Kaistia algarum: one gene and its partner. The protein of the gene in region 1 binds, or shares a complex with, the protein of each later gene. Links are inferred from orthologs where the notes say so. Each region holds a gene or a part of one and is shown in the gene's direction. Other genes may lie near its edges. The genes, in order: xseA and OSH05_RS02620.

The links.
Region 2: the proteins of xseA (region 1) and OSH05_RS02620 are in contact, whole or in part, in a cryo-EM structure (PDB 8TXR), measured with the Escherichia coli proteins. The link is inferred for Kaistia algarum from one-to-one orthologs.

The regions. Positions count from the first base shown.
Region 1 is NZ_JAPKNJ010000001.1:1,412,016-1,420,711, reverse strand. The notes cover bases 2,762-5,715. They hold xseA (exodeoxyribonuclease VII large subunit), read left to right. Parts: upstream 2,762-3,440; coding sequence 3,441-4,991; downstream 4,992-5,715. Other genes in these bases: OSH05_RS06830 (thiamine pyrophosphate-binding protein), read right to left, coding at 4,988-5,715; OSH05_RS06840 (16S rRNA (uracil(1498)-N(3))-methyltransferase), read right to left, coding at 2,762-3,337. In the rest of the region: OSH05_RS06850 (acetoacetate--CoA ligase), read left to right, coding at 1-936; OSH05_RS06845 (pilus assembly protein TadG-related protein), read left to right, coding at 1,144-2,583; more of OSH05_RS06840, read right to left, coding at 2,588-2,761; more of OSH05_RS06830, read right to left, coding at 5,716-6,667; OSH05_RS06825 (hypothetical protein), read left to right, coding at 6,809-7,735; OSH05_RS06820 (YXWGXW repeat-containing protein), read left to right, coding at 7,850-8,164; OSH05_RS06815 (beta-mannosidase), read right to left, coding at 8,204-8,696. UniProt on the Escherichia coli protein: Bidirectionally degrades single-stranded DNA into large acid-insoluble oligonucleotides, which are then degraded further into small acid-soluble oligonucleotides.
Region 2 is NZ_JAPKNJ010000001.1:502,759-511,173, forward strand. What follows is about bases 2,198-4,870. They hold OSH05_RS02620 (exodeoxyribonuclease VII small subunit), read left to right. Parts: upstream 2,198-3,247; coding sequence 3,248-3,493; downstream 3,494-4,870. Other genes in these bases: OSH05_RS02610 (histone deacetylase family protein), read left to right, coding at 2,198-2,616; OSH05_RS02615 (baeRF12 domain-containing protein), read right to left, coding at 2,617-3,063; OSH05_RS02625 (pirin family protein), read left to right, coding at 3,581-4,501; OSH05_RS02630 (aromatic ring-hydroxylating dioxygenase subunit alpha), read left to right, coding at 4,627-4,870. In the rest of the region: OSH05_RS02600 (L-threonylcarbamoyladenylate synthase), read right to left, coding at 1-640; OSH05_RS02605 (enoyl-CoA hydratase-related protein), read left to right, coding at 874-1,623; more of OSH05_RS02610, read left to right, coding at 1,681-2,197; more of OSH05_RS02630, read left to right, coding at 4,871-5,706; OSH05_RS02635 (MFS transporter), read right to left, coding at 5,717-7,024; OSH05_RS02640 (LysR family transcriptional regulator), read left to right, coding at 7,223-8,137; OSH05_RS02645 (chloride channel protein), read right to left, coding at 8,174-8,415. UniProt on the Escherichia coli protein: Bidirectionally degrades single-stranded DNA into large acid-insoluble oligonucleotides, which are then degraded further into small acid-soluble oligonucleotides.

The DNA.
Region 1 (8,696 bases):
TTCCATCCGAGCGGCAACATCCTGTTCGACTATGCTGACGCCGAGCGCATGACGCTTTTCGGCACTTCGGCGAAGTTCATCGACAGCGTCGCCAAGGCGGGCCTGCGCCCCATCGAGACGCATGACCTCTCGTCGCTGGCCATGATGACGTCGACCGGCTCACCGCTCTCGCCGGAGAGCTTCGCCTTCGTCTATGAGGGCATCAGGCACGACATTCATCTGGCCTCAATCTCGGGCGGCACCGACATCGTCTCCTGCTTCGTGCTCGGCATTCCGGGCAAGCCGGCCTGGAAGGGCGAGATCCAGGGGCCGGGTCTCGGCCTCGCCGTCGATGTCTGGGACGATGACGGACGGCATATGGATGCCGGCAAGGGCGAACTCGTCTGCCGTAAGGCGTTTCCGTCCATGCCGGTCGGCTTCTGGAACGATCCGGACGGCGCGCGCTATCACGCCGCCTATTTCGAGCGCTTCGACAATGTCTGGTGTCATGGCGATTTCGCCGAATGGACGGAGCATGGCGGCCTGGTTATCCATGGCCGTTCCGATGCGACGCTCAATCCCGGCGGCGTCCGCATCGGCACCGCCGAGATCTACAACCAGGTCGAGCAGATTCCGGAAGTCCTGGAAGCCTTGGCAATCGGCCAGGACTGGGACCATGATGTCCGCGTCGTGCTGTTCGTGCGCCTGCGCGAAGGTATCGACCTCGACGACGCGCTGCAGGCGGTGATCCGCACCCGCATCCGCACCGGCTGCACACCGCGCCACGTGCCGGCCCGCATCGTCGCGGTTCCCGACATCCCGCGCACCAAGTCCGGCAAGATCGTCGAACTGGCCGTTCGCGAGGTGGTGCATGGCCGCCCGGTCAAGAACCAGGAAGCCCTCGCCAATCCGGAAGCGCTCGCCTTCTTCAGAGACGTTCCATCGCTGCGCGAATGAGCGAGGAGCGTATGGTTATCGATCTATGAATCGATAGTAAGGATTATCGCAATTGGATTAAATGAGGTCTTTATCAAGTTTAAATCCAATATTATTTGTTAAGGTCTCGTTTACTGGTTCAGCTCGCATATCGACCGCATTCGGGTTGGATGCGCGGGCTGGACCATGTGGTTTTTCGATTTCTTTCGCCGGGATCGCCGGGGCAATGTGGCGGTTGCCTTTGCGCTTGCCGCCATACCGCTTCTCGGCGCCACGGGCGCAGCGGTTGACTATGGGCGGGCGAGCGTCGCCAGGTCACGCATGGCCGATGCGCTCGACTCGGCCCTGATCGCGGTGGGCTCCAAATCGTCCATGTCCGACGATGCCGCCAAGGCGATGATAACGGACTGGGTCAATACCCAGCTCAAGGACCAGACGATCGGTAGCTGGAAGATCGCCAGCTTCTCGCAGGCGGGCGGCAAGATCGACGTCACCGTGTCCGGCACCGTCCCGACGACGGTCGCCAGCATCCTTGGCGTCTCAAGCCTGCCGATCGCGGTCGCCAGCCAGGCGGTGCGTAGCATCAACAAGCTCGAAGTGGCGCTGGTGCTGGATACGACGGCGTCGATGAACCAGCCGGCAACGAAGATGTCGAGCCTCAAGCAGGCGGCGACCGATCTGGTTACCAAGATCACCGCCGACCCCAAGGCCGACGTCAAGATCGCCGTGATCCCATACGGACAATACGTCAATATCGGTGTCGCCAACCGCACGCAGCCTTGGGTCAGTGTTCCCGACGACTACAATACGACCAAGGATGCCTATTGCGATCCCGATGTCACCAGCGCCACGGTCTGCGACAAGTCGACTACGACCAAGACGAGCTGCACCAAATATAGCGACGGCGTTCCCTATACCACGACCTGCTCGACGACGACCTGCACGGCTTCGCACACCGTCACCTATGATCCGCCAAAGAAGGGAACCTGCTATGCAGCCAAGACGACTCCGCACGTCTTCTCAGGCTGCGTTGGCTCGCCCAATTATCCGGACAACGTCACGGACGACAATTCATCCCGCGTCTATCCGGGCTATATCGATCTGACCTGCAACAGCCAGATGATCCCGCTGACTACCAATGTTGCGACGGTCAAGAGCACGATTTCCGGTCTGACGGCCAAGGACAACACCTATATCCCTTCGGGACTTGCTTGGGGCTTCAACGCCTTATCCTCCGCCGTCCCGCTCACCGAGGCGGCTGCCTATGACAGCTCCGGTCGCAACATCAATCCAAGCAAGGCGCTCGTTCTGATGACGGACGGTTTCAACACCGTTCTGCGCAACACGACCACCAACAAGACCAGCACCAGCTTCGGACGTCACGATAAGAGCCCCGGCACGAATTCCGACGGCTCGACCAAGATCGCGACGCAGACCAACACTTGGACGACCGAGCTCTGCAACAATATCAAGGCGAAGAACATCGAGGTCTTCACGGTTGCCTACGCGCTCGACAGTTCGATCTCGGGCGCGACCGAGGCGAAGACAATGCTGAAGAACTGTGCGTCCAACGACGGAAATTTCTACGACGCCGCCGATTCAGCGGCCCTTCTCGCCGCCTTCTCTCAGATTGCCGAGGACATGAACAAGCTCCGCCTGTCGAAATAGGCCTTCAACTCCGCCAGTCGCCGATCGCGGCTTGAACCAGCGCCAGGGCCGCTACCGCCGCCGTGTCGGCTCTGAGGATGCGCGGTCCGAGCGCGATCGGCGTGACGAAGGGCAGGCTCGCCAGCAGCGCCCGCTCCTCCGCCGAGAAGCCGCCTTCGGGTCCGATCAGAACGGCGATCGGGGCGGGTGGCAGGGCCCGGAGCCGCGCCGCTGGATCGGCGCCGGTCTCGTCCTCGTCGCAGAACAGGATCCGCCGCTCGCCGGATTCGGCAGTCCAGCGCGCCAGCACATCGCCGAGCGCCACCGGCTCGTCGATCGCGGGAATCGTCAGGATGCCGCATTGCTCGGCCGCCTCGATGGCGTTGGCGCGCAGCCTTTCGCCATTCAGCCGATGCACCTGGGTATGCCGCGTGATCACCGGCCGCAGCCTTCCGGCGCCCATCTCGACCGCCTTCTGCACCATGTAGTCGAGCCGCGCCTGCTTCAGCGGCGCGAAGAGATAGTGCAGGTCCGGCGGCCGCGTCTGTTCGCGCGTCTGGTCCTCGATGCGGAGCGCGGCACGCTTGCGATCGCCCTCCAGCGCGGCGCGCCATTCGCCGTCGCGCCCGTTGAAGACGAGGACCCCGGCGCCGGGGCTCAGGCGCAGGACATTGACCAGATAATTCGCCTGGTCGCGATCGAGCGGCACGGTCTCACTGGCACCGAGGTCGGCGTCGAGGAACAGCCTTTGTGAGGTGAAATCGTAGCGGGACATAAGCGAGCGATACGCAAGCCGCGTCCGGGCCGCAAGTCCCATTGCTGGCAACGCCTGGCTTGACCGGCGCGGAGACGGCGGGCATTCAGGAGTGGAGGACCCCATGCCCGAATCCCCGTCCAACGCCACCGAATATTCCGTCTCCGAAATCTCGCTGGCGCTGAAGCGCACCGTCGAGGAGGCCTATGGCTATGTCCGCGTGCGCGGCGAGATTTCCGGCTATCGCGGGCCGCATTCCTCCGGCCATGCCTATTTCGCGCTCAAAGACGACCGCGCCAAGATCGAGGCGGTGATCTGGAAGGGCAATTTCGGCCGCATCCGCTTCCGTCCCGAAGAGGGCATGGAGGTGATCGCGACCGGCAAGCTCACCACCTTCCCGGGCTCGTCGAAATACCAGATCGTCATCGAACAGTTGGAACCGGCCGGCGTCGGCGCGCTGATGGCGCTGCTGGAAGAGCGCCGCCGAAGGCTCGCCGCCGAGGGTCTGTTCGAGAGCGCCCGCAAGCGCCCCATCCCCTATCTGCCGCGCGTGATCGGCGTGGTCACCTCGCCGACCGGCGCTGTCATCCGCGATATCCTGCACCGCCTTGCCGATCGCTTCCCGGTCAAGGTTCTGGTCTGGCCGGTGCGCGTCCAGGGCGAGACCTCGGCCGCTGAGGTCGCGGCGGTGATCGCCGGCTTCAATGCGATCGCGCCCGGTGGGCCGATCCCACGGCCGGACGTGCTGATCGTCGCGCGCGGCGGCGGCAGCCTTGAAGATCTCTGGGGCTTCAACGAGGAAATCGTCGTTCGCGCCGCGGCCGCCTCCGATATCCCGCTGATCTCGGCCGTCGGCCACGAGACCGATACGACCTTGATCGATTTCGCCGCCGATCTGCGTGCACCGACGCCGACCGGCGCGGCCGAGATGGCGGTGCCGGTGCGCTCGGAACTGGTCGGCACGGTCGCCGATCTCGCGCGCCGCCTCGACGGCGCCATGCTGCGCCATGTCGAGGGTCGCAGGCGCGATCTGCGCGCCGCCGTCCGCGCGCTGCCGAGGCTCGACGATCTGCTCGCCGTGCCGCGCCGCTCGTTCGACGAGGTGTCGGCGCGCCTCGGGCGCAGCCTTTCCGCCAATACGCTCGCCCATCGCGCCCGGCTGGAGCGCTCGGCGGGACGACTGAATCCCGCTTCACTCGGCCGTCTCGTTGCCCGCGCGGAGGAGCGGCTGGACGCGCTTTCGGCGCGGCAGGGCAGGGCGCTGGTTGTCCATGCCGAACGCAAGCGCGCGGCCTTTGCCCGTCTGGCTGGCCGGCTGCGGATCGAGCCGCTCGGCGAGCGCGTGGCGCGAGGCCGCGAGCGCCTCCGCCAGGCCGACGAGCGCGGCGGGCGTGCCTTCGCGCGGATCGTCGAGAGAAGCCGAGACCGCTTCGATCGCGCCTCGCGCCTCGTGGATACGCTCTCTTATAAAAGCGTGCTTGCGCGTGGCTATGCGCTGGTGACCGATGCCGCCGGAGCCCCGGTTCGCCTTGCCGCCACGGTTGCGCCCGGTGACGCGCTGACGATCGAGTTGCAGGACGGCAAGCTGAGCGCCGTGGCCGTCGGCTCGCCCGTGCCGCCGAAGCCAAAGAGCCGGACGAAACCGAAGGCGGCGTCGCAGGAGAGCCTGTTCTAGGCCTTCGATCCGCGCTTCGCCCCCAGCCCGCTCAGCGTCGCGGATGGGGATATCGCCTCCGGATCGGTATGGAGATGCAGGAGCGCCGGCTTGCCGCTGGCCAGCGCCCGTTCGAGGGCTGGCGCGAACTCCTCCGTGGTTCGCACCGTCTCGCCATGTCCGCCATAGGCCTTTGCCAGCGCGGCGAAATCAGGATTGACGAGGGCGGTGGCTTCGACCCGGCCGGGATAGCTCCGCTCCTGATGGGCCCGGATGGTGCCGTACATCTGGTTGTCGGCGACGATCACGACGATCGCGGCGCCTTCCTGCACGGCGGTGGCGAGTTCCTGGCCGGTCATCTGGAAGCAGCCGTCGCCGGCCAGCGCGATCACAGTTCGCTCCGGATGACGCAGCTTCGCCGCGATGGCCGCGGGCACGCCATAGCCCATCGAGCCCGAGGTCGGCGCCAGCTGCGTGCCGGGCCGGCGGAAGCGGTAATAGCGATGCAGCCAGCCGGCATAATTGCCGGCGCCATTGGTGAGGATCGCGTCGGCCGGAAGGCTTGCGCGCAGATGGGCCATCACCGCGCCCAGCTCGACGCCGCCGACCGAGCGCGGCGCCGGTTCCGACCAGGCACGATATTCGGCATTGGCCGCGCGGGTCGCCTCGCTCCAGCCGATGGTAACGGGCGGATGCACGACTTCCAGCTGCGAGGCGAAGCCGTTCGGGCTCGCATGGATGGCCAGCGTCGGACGATAGATCCGGCCGAGTTCCTCGGCACTAGCATGGACATGAACCAGCGCCTGACGCGGCTCGGGCACGTCGATCAGCGAATAGGATGAGGACGGCACCTCTCCGAACCGGCCGCCGAGGAGCAGCAGCAGGTCGGCCTCGCGGATCCGCCGCGCGAGCGCCGGATTGATGCCGATGCCAACATCGCCCGCATAGTTGGGGTGTTCATGGTCAAACAGTCCCTGCCGGCGGAAGGAGACGCCGACGGGCAGGTCGAAGCGCTCGGCGAAGCGCTGCAGCGAGGCGATGGCCTTGTCGCTCCAGCGCGAGCCGCCGGCGATGACGAACGGCCTTTCCGCGGCCCAGAGCAGCTTCTGCAATTGCGCGGTCTGCGTCAGGCCCGGATAGGTCTCGGTCGGCTCGAAGGGGGCCGGCAACGTCACCTCGACCGGATCGCGCAGCATGTCCTCCGGCAAGGCGAGCACCACGGGGCCGGGGCGGCCGGACATGGCGACATGGAAGGCCCGCGACAGCATTTCCGGAATGCGCGCCGCCTCGTCGATCTCGGCAACCCATTTCACCACGCCGGAGAAGACGCGGCGATAGTCGAGTTCCTGGAACGCCTCGCGGTCGCGATGGCCGCGCGCGATCTGGCCGACCAACAGGATCATGGGCGTCGAATCCTGCATCGCGACATGAAGGCCGCTCGCTGCGTTCGTCGCGCCGGGGCCGCGGGTCACGATCGCGACGCCGGGCCGGCCGGTGAGCTTGCCCCAGGCCTCCGCCATCATCGCCGCGCCGCCCTCATGCCGCGCATTGGTGACCCCGATCGGCGATTCGTACAGCGCGTCGAGGACAGCGAGGAAGCTCTCGCCGGGCACGGTGAACAGCCGCTCGACGCCGTTCGCCGCCAGCATGTCGACGATGAGCTGGCCACCGGTACGGAGCAGTTTCGCAGATGTCATGGGTTGGCCTCGGAGAGCGGGTCGGTCCCCATGTTCATAGGCGCAGCTACCAGCCATCATCAAGTCGCGCCGCTTTGATGCCGCTTTCCCGGCGTGGAATCCGCGCCTAGATTCAGGAACGTTCGATTCGGGAGACTTCCGGTGATCCTCAAACCGACCGCCGGCCTTGCCGCGATCCGGACGCTGGTGCTTTTCGCCTCTGTTTATGCCCTCCTGCTCGGCACGCCGGCTAGAGCCGAGGACGAGGAGGATGCGCCCGCCTATCCAACGACCGAATTTGCCGACGGTGCAACGGACGCCTCGGTGACGGATTCGGGCATAACCGCCCGCGTCTTCGAGGAACGGCGCCCCAAGGTCGATCCCAATCTCGACGTTCCCGTGCTGCAGGTCAGCGTCGGCGGGCAGCAGGTGCTCGAATATGTCGGGGTCGCCTCCGGCATGGACGTGCCGGCGGCGAGCGCGTCGATCGTCGAGATCGACCCGGCCAATGATGCCAAGGAAGTCTATTTCTCGAGCTATACGGGCGGCGCCCATTGTTGCTCGCAGATCGTCATCGCCGACAAGACCGCGAAGGGCTGGGTCACGGTCGAGGTCGGCTCGTTCGATGGCGATGGCTTCTATCTCCAGGACCTCGACAATGACGGCGTCGCGGAGATCGTCACCGTCGACAATGCCTTCCTCTATGCGTTCGATTGCTACGCCTGCAGCGCCGCGCCACTCGTGATCCAGACGGTGCGGGACGGCAAACTGGTCGACCTCACTACGGAGCCGCGCTTTGCGAAGAACCATCGCGACTGGCTGAAGCAATTGGAAGATGACGCCGATCCGGCGACGCGCTGGACCTCGCCGGGCTTCCTCGCCGGCTGGGTTGCCCAAAGCGCGCGGGCGGGAAGTGGCAAGGCCGCCTTCGCGGCGCTTCAGCAACACTGGAATCTCGCCAAGGACGAGGGCGAGGAGACCTGCCTGACCGGCGGCGATATTGATGCTTGCCCACCGAGCGACAGGAAGGTGCTCAACTTCCCCGACCGGCTGAAACTGTTTCTGGATCGGCACGGTTATAGTCTCTGACGGAGGGTCGATGGGCGTCGTTTCGCGGGCAGGGCGACGGAACACGGCGTCCTCGACGTTTAAGCGATGCGGGCTGTTCCGGCGAAACATGCCGGCTAGAGGAGAGAAACGACAATGATATCCAGACGAAATCTTCTGCGCGGCCTGTTCGCGGCCGGCGTCGTCGCTCCGCTTGCTACCCTGCCGGTCGCCGATGCCGAAGCCCAGACGATGTGGATGGCACCGCCGCCCGTGCGCCGCGAACGGGTACCCCCGCCCCGGCGTGGTCAGGTATGGGTCCCCGGGCACTGGGGCTGGCGCCGCGGCGCCTATGTCTGGATCCCGGGCCGTTGGGTCGCCGCCCGTCCAGGCTGGCGCTATGTGCAGCCTCGCTGGGTCCGCCGCGGCGGACGCTGGGTGTTCGTGCCGGGCGGCTGGGTGCGCTGGTAGGATTGCGGGAGGCGCCGCGGGAGCGGCGCCTCGCTTTCTTCAGCGATAGCTGGCGGCGAGATGATGGATCGTGATGTCACCGGCCGCCGGCATCGCCGTTCCTGCTTCGGCGCGGAACGTCACGACGCGATCCTCGCCGGGCAGCAGCAGAAAGCTCGTATCGTCGAAATGACCGGGCCATCCCTCCGCCTCGGCGCGGACATGGAAGGCGGGTGCGTCGGTCGAGAGCACGAATCTCCCGCCGCCATCCGACCCGATCGAGATCTGGGCCTCGGGCAGTTCGAAGCGCTTCGGCACATCCGGGAAGACGGTAATCTGCAAGGCGGGATCGAACTCGCCGTCGATGCGCCCATCCACGACATAGAACCGGTCATTCGCCGGCCCGGCGGCGACCGAGAGCAGATCGATCGCGCGGTCGGGCGGCAGCGAGGCATTCACGCGCCGCTCGTCGAGCCACTGGCCGGCGAGGTCGAGCGTTCGGAGCCGGATTTCGATCGGCACGGCCTCATGACGGTCATTGACGCCGCGCACT
Region 2 (8,415 bases), 910 kb from region 1 along the record:
CTTGCCCCTCGCCAAGCGCGGCGACGTGCACGGCCCTCCCTGTCAGCGCCTCGATCGCCTCGCGCGGCACGCCGCCGGCCCGAAGCAGATAGATCTCATCGCCCTCGACCTTCAGGATCGTCGACTCGACACCCACGGCACTCGGGCCGGCATCGAGCACGACCGAGACGGCGTCGCCGAGATCGGCGGCGACATGCGCCGCGGTGGTAGCGCTGACATGGCCGGAGCGGTTGGCGCTTGGAGCTGCGAGCGGACCGCCAAAGGCAGCAAGAAGGGAATGCGCGACCGGATGGGCCGGAATGCGGATCGCCAGCGTGTCGAGGCCGGCCGTCACGAGATCGGAAACCGCGGCGCCCTCGCGCCTGGGCAGGACGAGCGTCAGCGGCCCAGGCCAGAACGCTTCGGCGATCTGGCGCGACAGTACGTCGAAATGGACCAGCGCCTCGGCCCCCGCGAAGTCGGCGACATGAGCGATCAGCGGATTGAATCGCGGCCGCCCCTTCGCGGCATAGATGCGCGCCACCGCCTCGCCGTTCGCAGCATCGGCTGCCAGCCCATAGACGGTCTCGGTTGGCATAGCGACGAGTTCGCCGCGCGCCAGCGCCGCCACGGCCGCGTCGATCGCCTCGGGTTCGTCCATTGCTCTCAGGATCGTGATAGCCACGCGTTTTCCATCCAACTCTTGGCGGAAACCCGTCAAAGCGCCGTCAGGGGCCGCGCGTCAAGCGTGTTCCAGCCTCTATTGCTTTTTTGCGACTTGAATTGATTGACGTATTGCCGCAGCGTGCCGCCCCTTGGGAGCCTTGGCCGGGGGGCACGGGGCGGAAGGCGACCGAACGCGGACGGAATCATGGTGGTGGGACGGAAGATCGCATGAGCGCAGCGATCGAAGTCGATACGCGCGCCGGGGTTACGGTCATTCGTTTCGACCGGCCGGAGGCAGAGAACGCTCTGACGGTGGCTATGCTGGCAGCCGCCGCCGATGCGCTGGTGCTCGGTGAGCGGGATGGCCGGATCCGGGCCTTTGTGCTCGCCGGATCGCCCGGCTGCTTCTCGGTTGGCTCGGACTTGCGCGAGCTGCTCGGCTTTGCCGATTCCGGCCGCATGGACGACGGCGTCGCGCGGTTTCTCAAGACGCTTGCCACCGTCGAGAAGCCGATCGTCGCCGCCGTCGACGGCCTCGCCATCGGCCTCGGCGCGACCGTCCTTCTCCACTGCGATTATGTCGTCGCCAGCGAATGGTCCGCCTTCGAGGCGACGTTCGTCGAGCTTGGCCTTATCCCCGATGCGGCATCGACGCTTCTGGCGCCACGCGCGATGGGCCAGCAGCGCGCCTTCGAATTCCTCGTGCTCGGTGAGCGCTTCGACGCGCAGCGCGCGCAGGAATCCGGCCTCGTCAATCGCATCGTCGCGGCGGAGCTGGTGGAGCCGACGGCCCTGGAGATCGCCGGCCGTCTCGCCTCGCGGCCGAAGGAGGCCGTCGGCGCGGCGCGGCGGCTAATCCGAGGCGACCGGCGCGAGATTCTTGCCCGGATCGACCAGGAGGCGAGCGCCAATGGCGAACGCCTTCGATCACCGATCGCCCGCGACACGATCGTCGCCTATATGCGGAAAGCTCGCTGAGCCGCGCGCCGCCTGCTACAACCGCTCGGGCCGCAGACCGGCGCTTCGGGAGAGACGATGGCGACGCTTCTCATTCATCACCCCGTCTTCGCGAGACACCTCGTTCCCTTCGGACATCCGGAACGGCCGGAACGCATTCTCGCCGTGGAGGCGATCCTGGCGGAACCGCGTTTCGATGGGCTCGTACGCCGCGAGGCGCGAATGTGCGATGTCGACACGGTGCTCCTCTGCCATCCGCTCTCCCATCTGGAGGCGATGCGCCATGCGAGCCCATCCGAGGGACTCGCGCGCATCGATGCCGATACGGTGCTTTCGCCGAAGACGCTGGAGGCGGCGCTGATTGCCGTCGGCGGCGCCTGCGACGCGGTCGACGCGGTGCTTTCCGGCGAGGTTCGCAATGCCTTCTGCGCCATGCGACCGCCCGGACATCATGCCGAGCCGGAGCGCGCCATGGGCTTCTGTTTCTTCAACCAGGCGGCGATCGCCGCGCGCCACGCCCAGCACCGGCACGGACTGAAGCGCGTCGCGATCGTCGATTTCGATGTCCACCATGGCAATGGGACGCAGGCGATCTTCTGGGACGATCCTTCGGTCCTCTACGCCTCGACACACCAGATGCCGCTCTATCCCGGCACCGGCGCCACGTCCGAGACCGGCGCCGGCAACATTTTCAACGCGCCGCTGCCGCCTGGTGCCGATGGCGAGGCCTTCCGCGCTGCCTTTGAGGCGATCATCCTGCCGGCACTCGACGATTTCGCGCCCGACCTCCTGATCGTCTCCGCCGGCTTCGACGCCCATGAGCGCGATCCACTCGGCGGGCTCGAACTCGTCGAAGAGGACTACGCCTGGGTGACGAAGGCGCTGGTCGACCGGGCCGAGGCCCATTTCGGCGGCCGCGTCGTCAGCGTTCTGGAAGGCGGCTATGACCTCAAGGCGCTGTCGCAATCGGTCGCCGTCCATGTCGAGGCGCTGATGGCGGCTGGCTCGGGTTGATCACCCCGCGAGATGCTTCTCGATTTCGTTCGTTGGCAGATGGGCGAGGTCCTTGCCGATCTCGGCCGTGATTGCGGCCTTCACCGCCGGGCTGAAATGCGGTCGGAGGATACCGAGCGCCTTGGGCGGGGCGATGACGATTATGGCCTGGGTCTTCTCCGCCTCGACGAGCCGGCCCAGTTCCTTCGCCACGTCACCGAGGAACGACGCCTCGCCGGCCTCGTGATAATCCGGCTGCTCGACGGCACTGCGGGCGGTGCCATGCGATTGATAGACCCGGCCGGGCCGATCCGTTCCGAGATCATGCGTCGCCGGCTCGAATTCGGCGAAATGCTCGATAGCCGTGAGATTGATCAGCTCGGCATCGCCATCATTGCGAAACAGCAGCGCCTTGCCACCATCGCAAACGAGGACATAAGCGTGCCTCGGCACCTTGACCTGTTCCATCCCGGCATCCTTCCTTCTGCAATGCCTGCCGCCGCTACCCGGGACAAGCCATGACGAAACAACGTTGCTCAAGGGCAATCGTTCGCCTTGATCTCCATCAAGCCCGTTGGCGCGCCGGCTCGCTCTAGCTTGCGCCCGCCCGCGAGATCGCCGAAAAGAGGCCCAACGAACCGGAGAACGAACCATGTCCGACGCCGCCGCGACTTCCGGCCTTTCCTTCGAAAAGGCGCTCGCCGAACTGGAGACGATCGTCGGCCATCTGGAACGCGGCGACGTGCCGCTCGAGGAATCGATCAAGATCTACGAACGCGGCGAGGTGCTGAAGAAGCACTGCGAGGCGCTGTTGAAGCAGGCCGAGGCCAAGGTCGAGAAAATCCGCACCGGCGCCGGCGGCGAGGCGATCGGCACGGAACCGCTCGACGTCGAGTGACGAAACGCTGAACAGGCCGTCGCCATTCGTCGGCCTTCCGACGGGTCCGCCATCGGCCTATTCTCTCCTGACACAAGGAGAGACACTATGACCTCCATCGATCCCGACCCCGTCTTCGGCGATGCCGCATCGAGCGATGCGATCGAACTCGTCGTCGTTCCGCGCACGGTCGATATCGGCGGCTTCACCGTTCGCCGTGCCTTGCCGACCGTAAAGCGTCGGATGGTCGGCCCGTTCATCTTCCTCGACCAGATGGGGCCCGGGGAACTCGCGCTCGGCGAGGGCCTCGACGTACGCCCTCACCCGCATATCGGGCTCGCGACCGTCACCTATCTCTTCGACGGCGAGATCGTTCACCGGGATTCGACCGGGGTCGAGGCGACGATCCGGCCGGGCGACGTCAACTGGATGACAGCTGGACGCGGCATTGCCCATTCCGAACGGTCCAGCCCGGAATTCCGCCATCGCGCCAACAAACGGACCGTCGCCGGGCTCCAGACTTGGGTCGCACTGCCCAAGGATCATGAGGAAACGCCGCCGCAGTTCCATCATCATGACAGCGCCGCGCTGCCGGAGATCGAGGACGGCGGCGCCAAGGTTCGCCTCATCCTCGGCTCAGCCTTCGGCGCCACCTCGCCGGTCGAGACCTTCACCGACACGATCTACGCCGAATTGCTGCTCCAGCCCGGCGCGTCGGTGCCGATCGACGCCGCCCATATCGAGCGGGCGCTCTATCTCTATGAAGGGACGATCGAGATCGGCGGCGACGTCTTCGAGGGTTCGCAGTTGCTGGTGCTGCGGCCGGGCGATCCGATCACCGTCATGGCCCGAACGCCGGTCCGCGCCCTTCTCGTCGGCGGCGCCCCGATGGACGGCCCGCGCCACATCTGGTGGAACTTCGTCTCCTCCTCCAAGGAGCGCATCGACCAGGCCAAGGCCGACTGGAAGGCGGGCCGTTTCGACAAGGTGTTCGGCGACGAAAAGGAGTTCATCCCGCTGCCGGATTGAGACATTGCATCGAAGCGAGCAGGCCAGCCTGAAATTGATGCTTCTCAGGCATGGATGCGTGCGCTCAAGATGGGCGCTCGCGGTGCCCCCCCTCTCGGGCGCCGCCTCTCTCGAAGGGGACGCCCATGCTCACCACGCGCCAACCCGTCCTTCGCCGCTTCTGGTATGCGACGCACCGCATCGATGATCTCGCAAGCGGGCCGAAGCCGTTCACGCTGCTCGGCGAGAAGATCGTGCTCTTCCTCGATTCGAGCGGCGAGCCGGCGGCGCTGATGGATCGCTGCTGCCATCGGACGGCGCGGCTTTCCAAGGGCTGGTGCAAGGGCGATTTGATCGTGTGCGGCTATCATGGCTGGGCCTATGACCGTACCGGCGCGCTGATCGAGGTGCCGCAATTCTCGCCCGAGCAGATCGTGCCGCGCATCGGCGTGCAAGCGTTTCACTGCGTTGCCCGCTATGGCTATGCTTGGGTTTGCCTCGGCGAGCCGCTTGGCGACATTCCGGAAATGCCCGAGGACGCCAATCCGGGCTATCGCCGCATCCAGCAATTCCATGAGGTCTGGAAGACGGCGCCGCTGCGCCTCATGGAGAACTCGTTCGACAACGCGCACTTCTCCTTCGTGCATAAATCGACCTTCGGCCAGATCAGCCAGCCCGTGCCGGAGAAATACGAGATCAGCGAGACAGACTACGGCTTCGAGGCCGAGACCATCGTCGAGATCAACAATCCGCCGCCGGCCTACCGCATCACCGGCACCGACGCGCCGACGACGAAGCGCCACATGCGCAACAAATGGTTCATGCCGTTCTGCCGCCGGCTCGACATCGAATATCCCTCGGGGCTGCGCCACATCATCTTCAACTGCGCGACGCCCGTCGACGACGGCACGCTGCACCTGGCGCAGATCCTCTATCGCAACGACAGCGAAGCGGATTGCCCGACCGACGCGCTGATCGCCTGGGATGCCGCGATCCTGGAGGAAGACCGCGACATTCTCGAAGCGACGGATTTCGACGCCACGGTCGACATGAAGCGCAAGGTCGAGGCGCACATGCCCTCCGACCGCCCCGGCATGATCATGCGCCGCCGCCTGCTGCAATTGCTGCGCGACCACGATGAGGAGGAAATCTCCGAGGCGCGGCCGGCGGTGGCGATGCCGGACATGCCGGCCTTCCAGCAGGCGAGCGGCGAGATCGGGCCGTAAGGCCGGCGCCCTAGGTCGATCCGCCGGGCCGCTCATGGCGCGCCCGGGTCAGGCTGACAAGGGCGGCGACGGCGGCGCATAGGCCGGCCAGGACCAGCGCCAGAGTCGGCGCCGTGGCGACGGGGACCGTCTGGAACAGGATGGACATCGAAATCGCCCCGAGCGTCTGCCCGAGAAGGCGCGCCGTGCCCTGCATGGCGCCTGCGGCGCCGCTTCGACCCTTGGGCGCGGAAAGAAGCAGGATGCGGTTGTTCGGAGTCTGGAACAGCCCGAAACCGGCGCCTGCCAGGATCGTTCCGGCCAGGAAGGCGATGGCCCGAGGGTCCGGCGGCGACAACCCCGCTATGAGCAGGCCGATCGCGAGCAGACCACCGCCGACCGCGCAGAGCCACGCCGTCCGGATTCGGTCGGCGAGCCGCCCTGAGATCGGGGCAAGGATGATCGTCGCGATCGGCCAGGGCATCATGTACAGCCCCGCGAGGGCCGGGCTCATCTGCAGGGTGTGTTGCAGATAGAAGGGCAGCGCGACATAGCTGAGCATCTGCCCGGTGAAGCAACTGACCGACGCGATCACGGCGATGCGAAAGGCAGGCTCCGCCAACAGGTCGGTGGGCACGATCGGGGCAGCGCTGCCGCGTTCAAGATAGAGCAGCGCGGCAAGGGACAGAGCTGCGCCGGCGATCAGGGCCATGCCGCTGGCCGGCGCCGTGGCGACCCGATCAGCGCCGGCAAAGAACAGCAGGAACATGACCGTGTTGGCCAGGAGGGCTGCCCGGTTCAACGGTCGCTGGACGCCCTGCCGGAAACCGAGCAGCCGGCCACTGAGCAAGACGACGATCCCGATCGGGATGTTGACGGCAAAGAGCCAGGGCCAATGGGCGATGGAGAGGATCGCGCCGGCGATCGCGGGACCGGCCGCCGCGGAAATGGCAATCGTCATCGCGTTGAAGCCGATGATGGTCCCGAGCAGGCGCTGCGGCACGGCAAAGCGCAGATTCATCGCCGCGAGAGCCATGATCGCGCCGGCTCCCATTCCCTGCACGAACCGGGCGGCGACGAGCACGGGCAAGCTTCCGGCAAAGGCGCAGGCTGCGGAGGCCGCGGTGAAGATCGCGACGCCGATGAGAAAGACCCGCCGAGGACCATGGATCTCGCCAAGGGCGCCGCAGGGGAGCAGCGCGACCAGCACGGCGATCTGGTAGCTCGACACCACCCATACCGTGTCGCTGGCATGCGCGCCCAGCGATACGGCAATGGATGGCAGCGCGACATTGGCGATGGCGCCGTCGAGCACGACGAGCACCAACGTCAAGAGCAGGACAGCGACAGCCCAATATCGCCGGGGAACGGATAGACCGTCCTCGGCATGCGGGACTGGATGCAGAGTGGAAATGGCTGACAATTGGGTGGACCCGTTTGGTTGAGCCCCTTGGATAGGACGGTTCAGGGATGTGCACCAGACGCAACGAGCGGAACATACCCTTGCGTCTGACGCCTTGCCTCGCTAGGTGGGGGCATGCGGGATCTCGATCTGAACCTCCTGGTGGCGTTGGATGCCCTGCTGCGGGAACGGAGCGTTTCGGCCGCCGCGCGCGGGCTTGGGCTCAGCACATCGGCGATGAGCCGAACGCTGTCCCGATTGCGGACGGCACTGGAGGATCCCGTTCTTGTTCCGGCGGGCCGTTCCATGGTGCCGACCCCGCGCGCGGAAGCGATCGCCGACGAGGTGCGCGCGCTCACCCGCGCCGTCCATGCCGTGTTGAGCCCTGCCGCCGATATCGACATCGGTCAGTTGCGGCGCGACTTCACCATCCGCGCCAACGAGGCCTTCGTGCTGATTCATGCGGCGGACTTGAGTGCCGCCGTCGCCGCCGTCGCGCCCGGGGTGCGGCTGCGCTTCGCACCCAAGCCGGACAAGGCGATCCAGCCGCTGCGCGATGCCACGATCGATCTCGACATCGGCGTCCTGGCCGGTGATGGCGCCGAATTGCGCGGACAAACGCTTTTCGTGGACGACTTCGTCGGCGTGGCGCGGAAGGGGCATCCTGCCTTGCGCGAGGGCCCGATGTCGGCGGAACGATATGCTGCATGTCGCCATGTCATGTCGTCGCGCCGCGGCCATTTCGAAGGTCCGGTCGACGCGGGGCTCGCGGATCTCGGTCTTTCGCGGACGGTCAGCCTCGTCGTGGCGAGCTATCCGGCCGTCCTTGCCGTCGCGGCGACGTCCGATCTTCTCGGCATCGCCCCGCGATCCTATTGCAAGGTGGACATGGCGAGCCGGACGGTGATGTTCGAACTGCCGGTGCCGACGCCGCCCTTCACCATCGTTCAAACCTGGCATCCGCGCATGGATGCCGATCCCGGCCATCGCTGGCTGCGCGGGCTTGTCTTCGACACGCTCCGGATCAAGATGGCGGCGGATCCTGCCTAGCCGCCGCGACGGGGCCTCCAACGCTGATCTCGACGATCAGTGCTTCAGATAGGCCTTCGCCAGGCCGTGATAGAGCGATTCGCGCGATACCAGCCGGGCGACGCCATAGCCGATCAGCGCCGCGCACATGACCGGCACGGTGTCGCTCGTATCGGCCGTCATTTCGAGGATGATGACGAAGGCGGTGATCGGCGCCTGGACGACGCCGGCGAAATAGCCGGTCATACCGAGCAGAGCCGCAGGCGCCACAACCGTGCCGAAGACCGAGGCGATCAGGG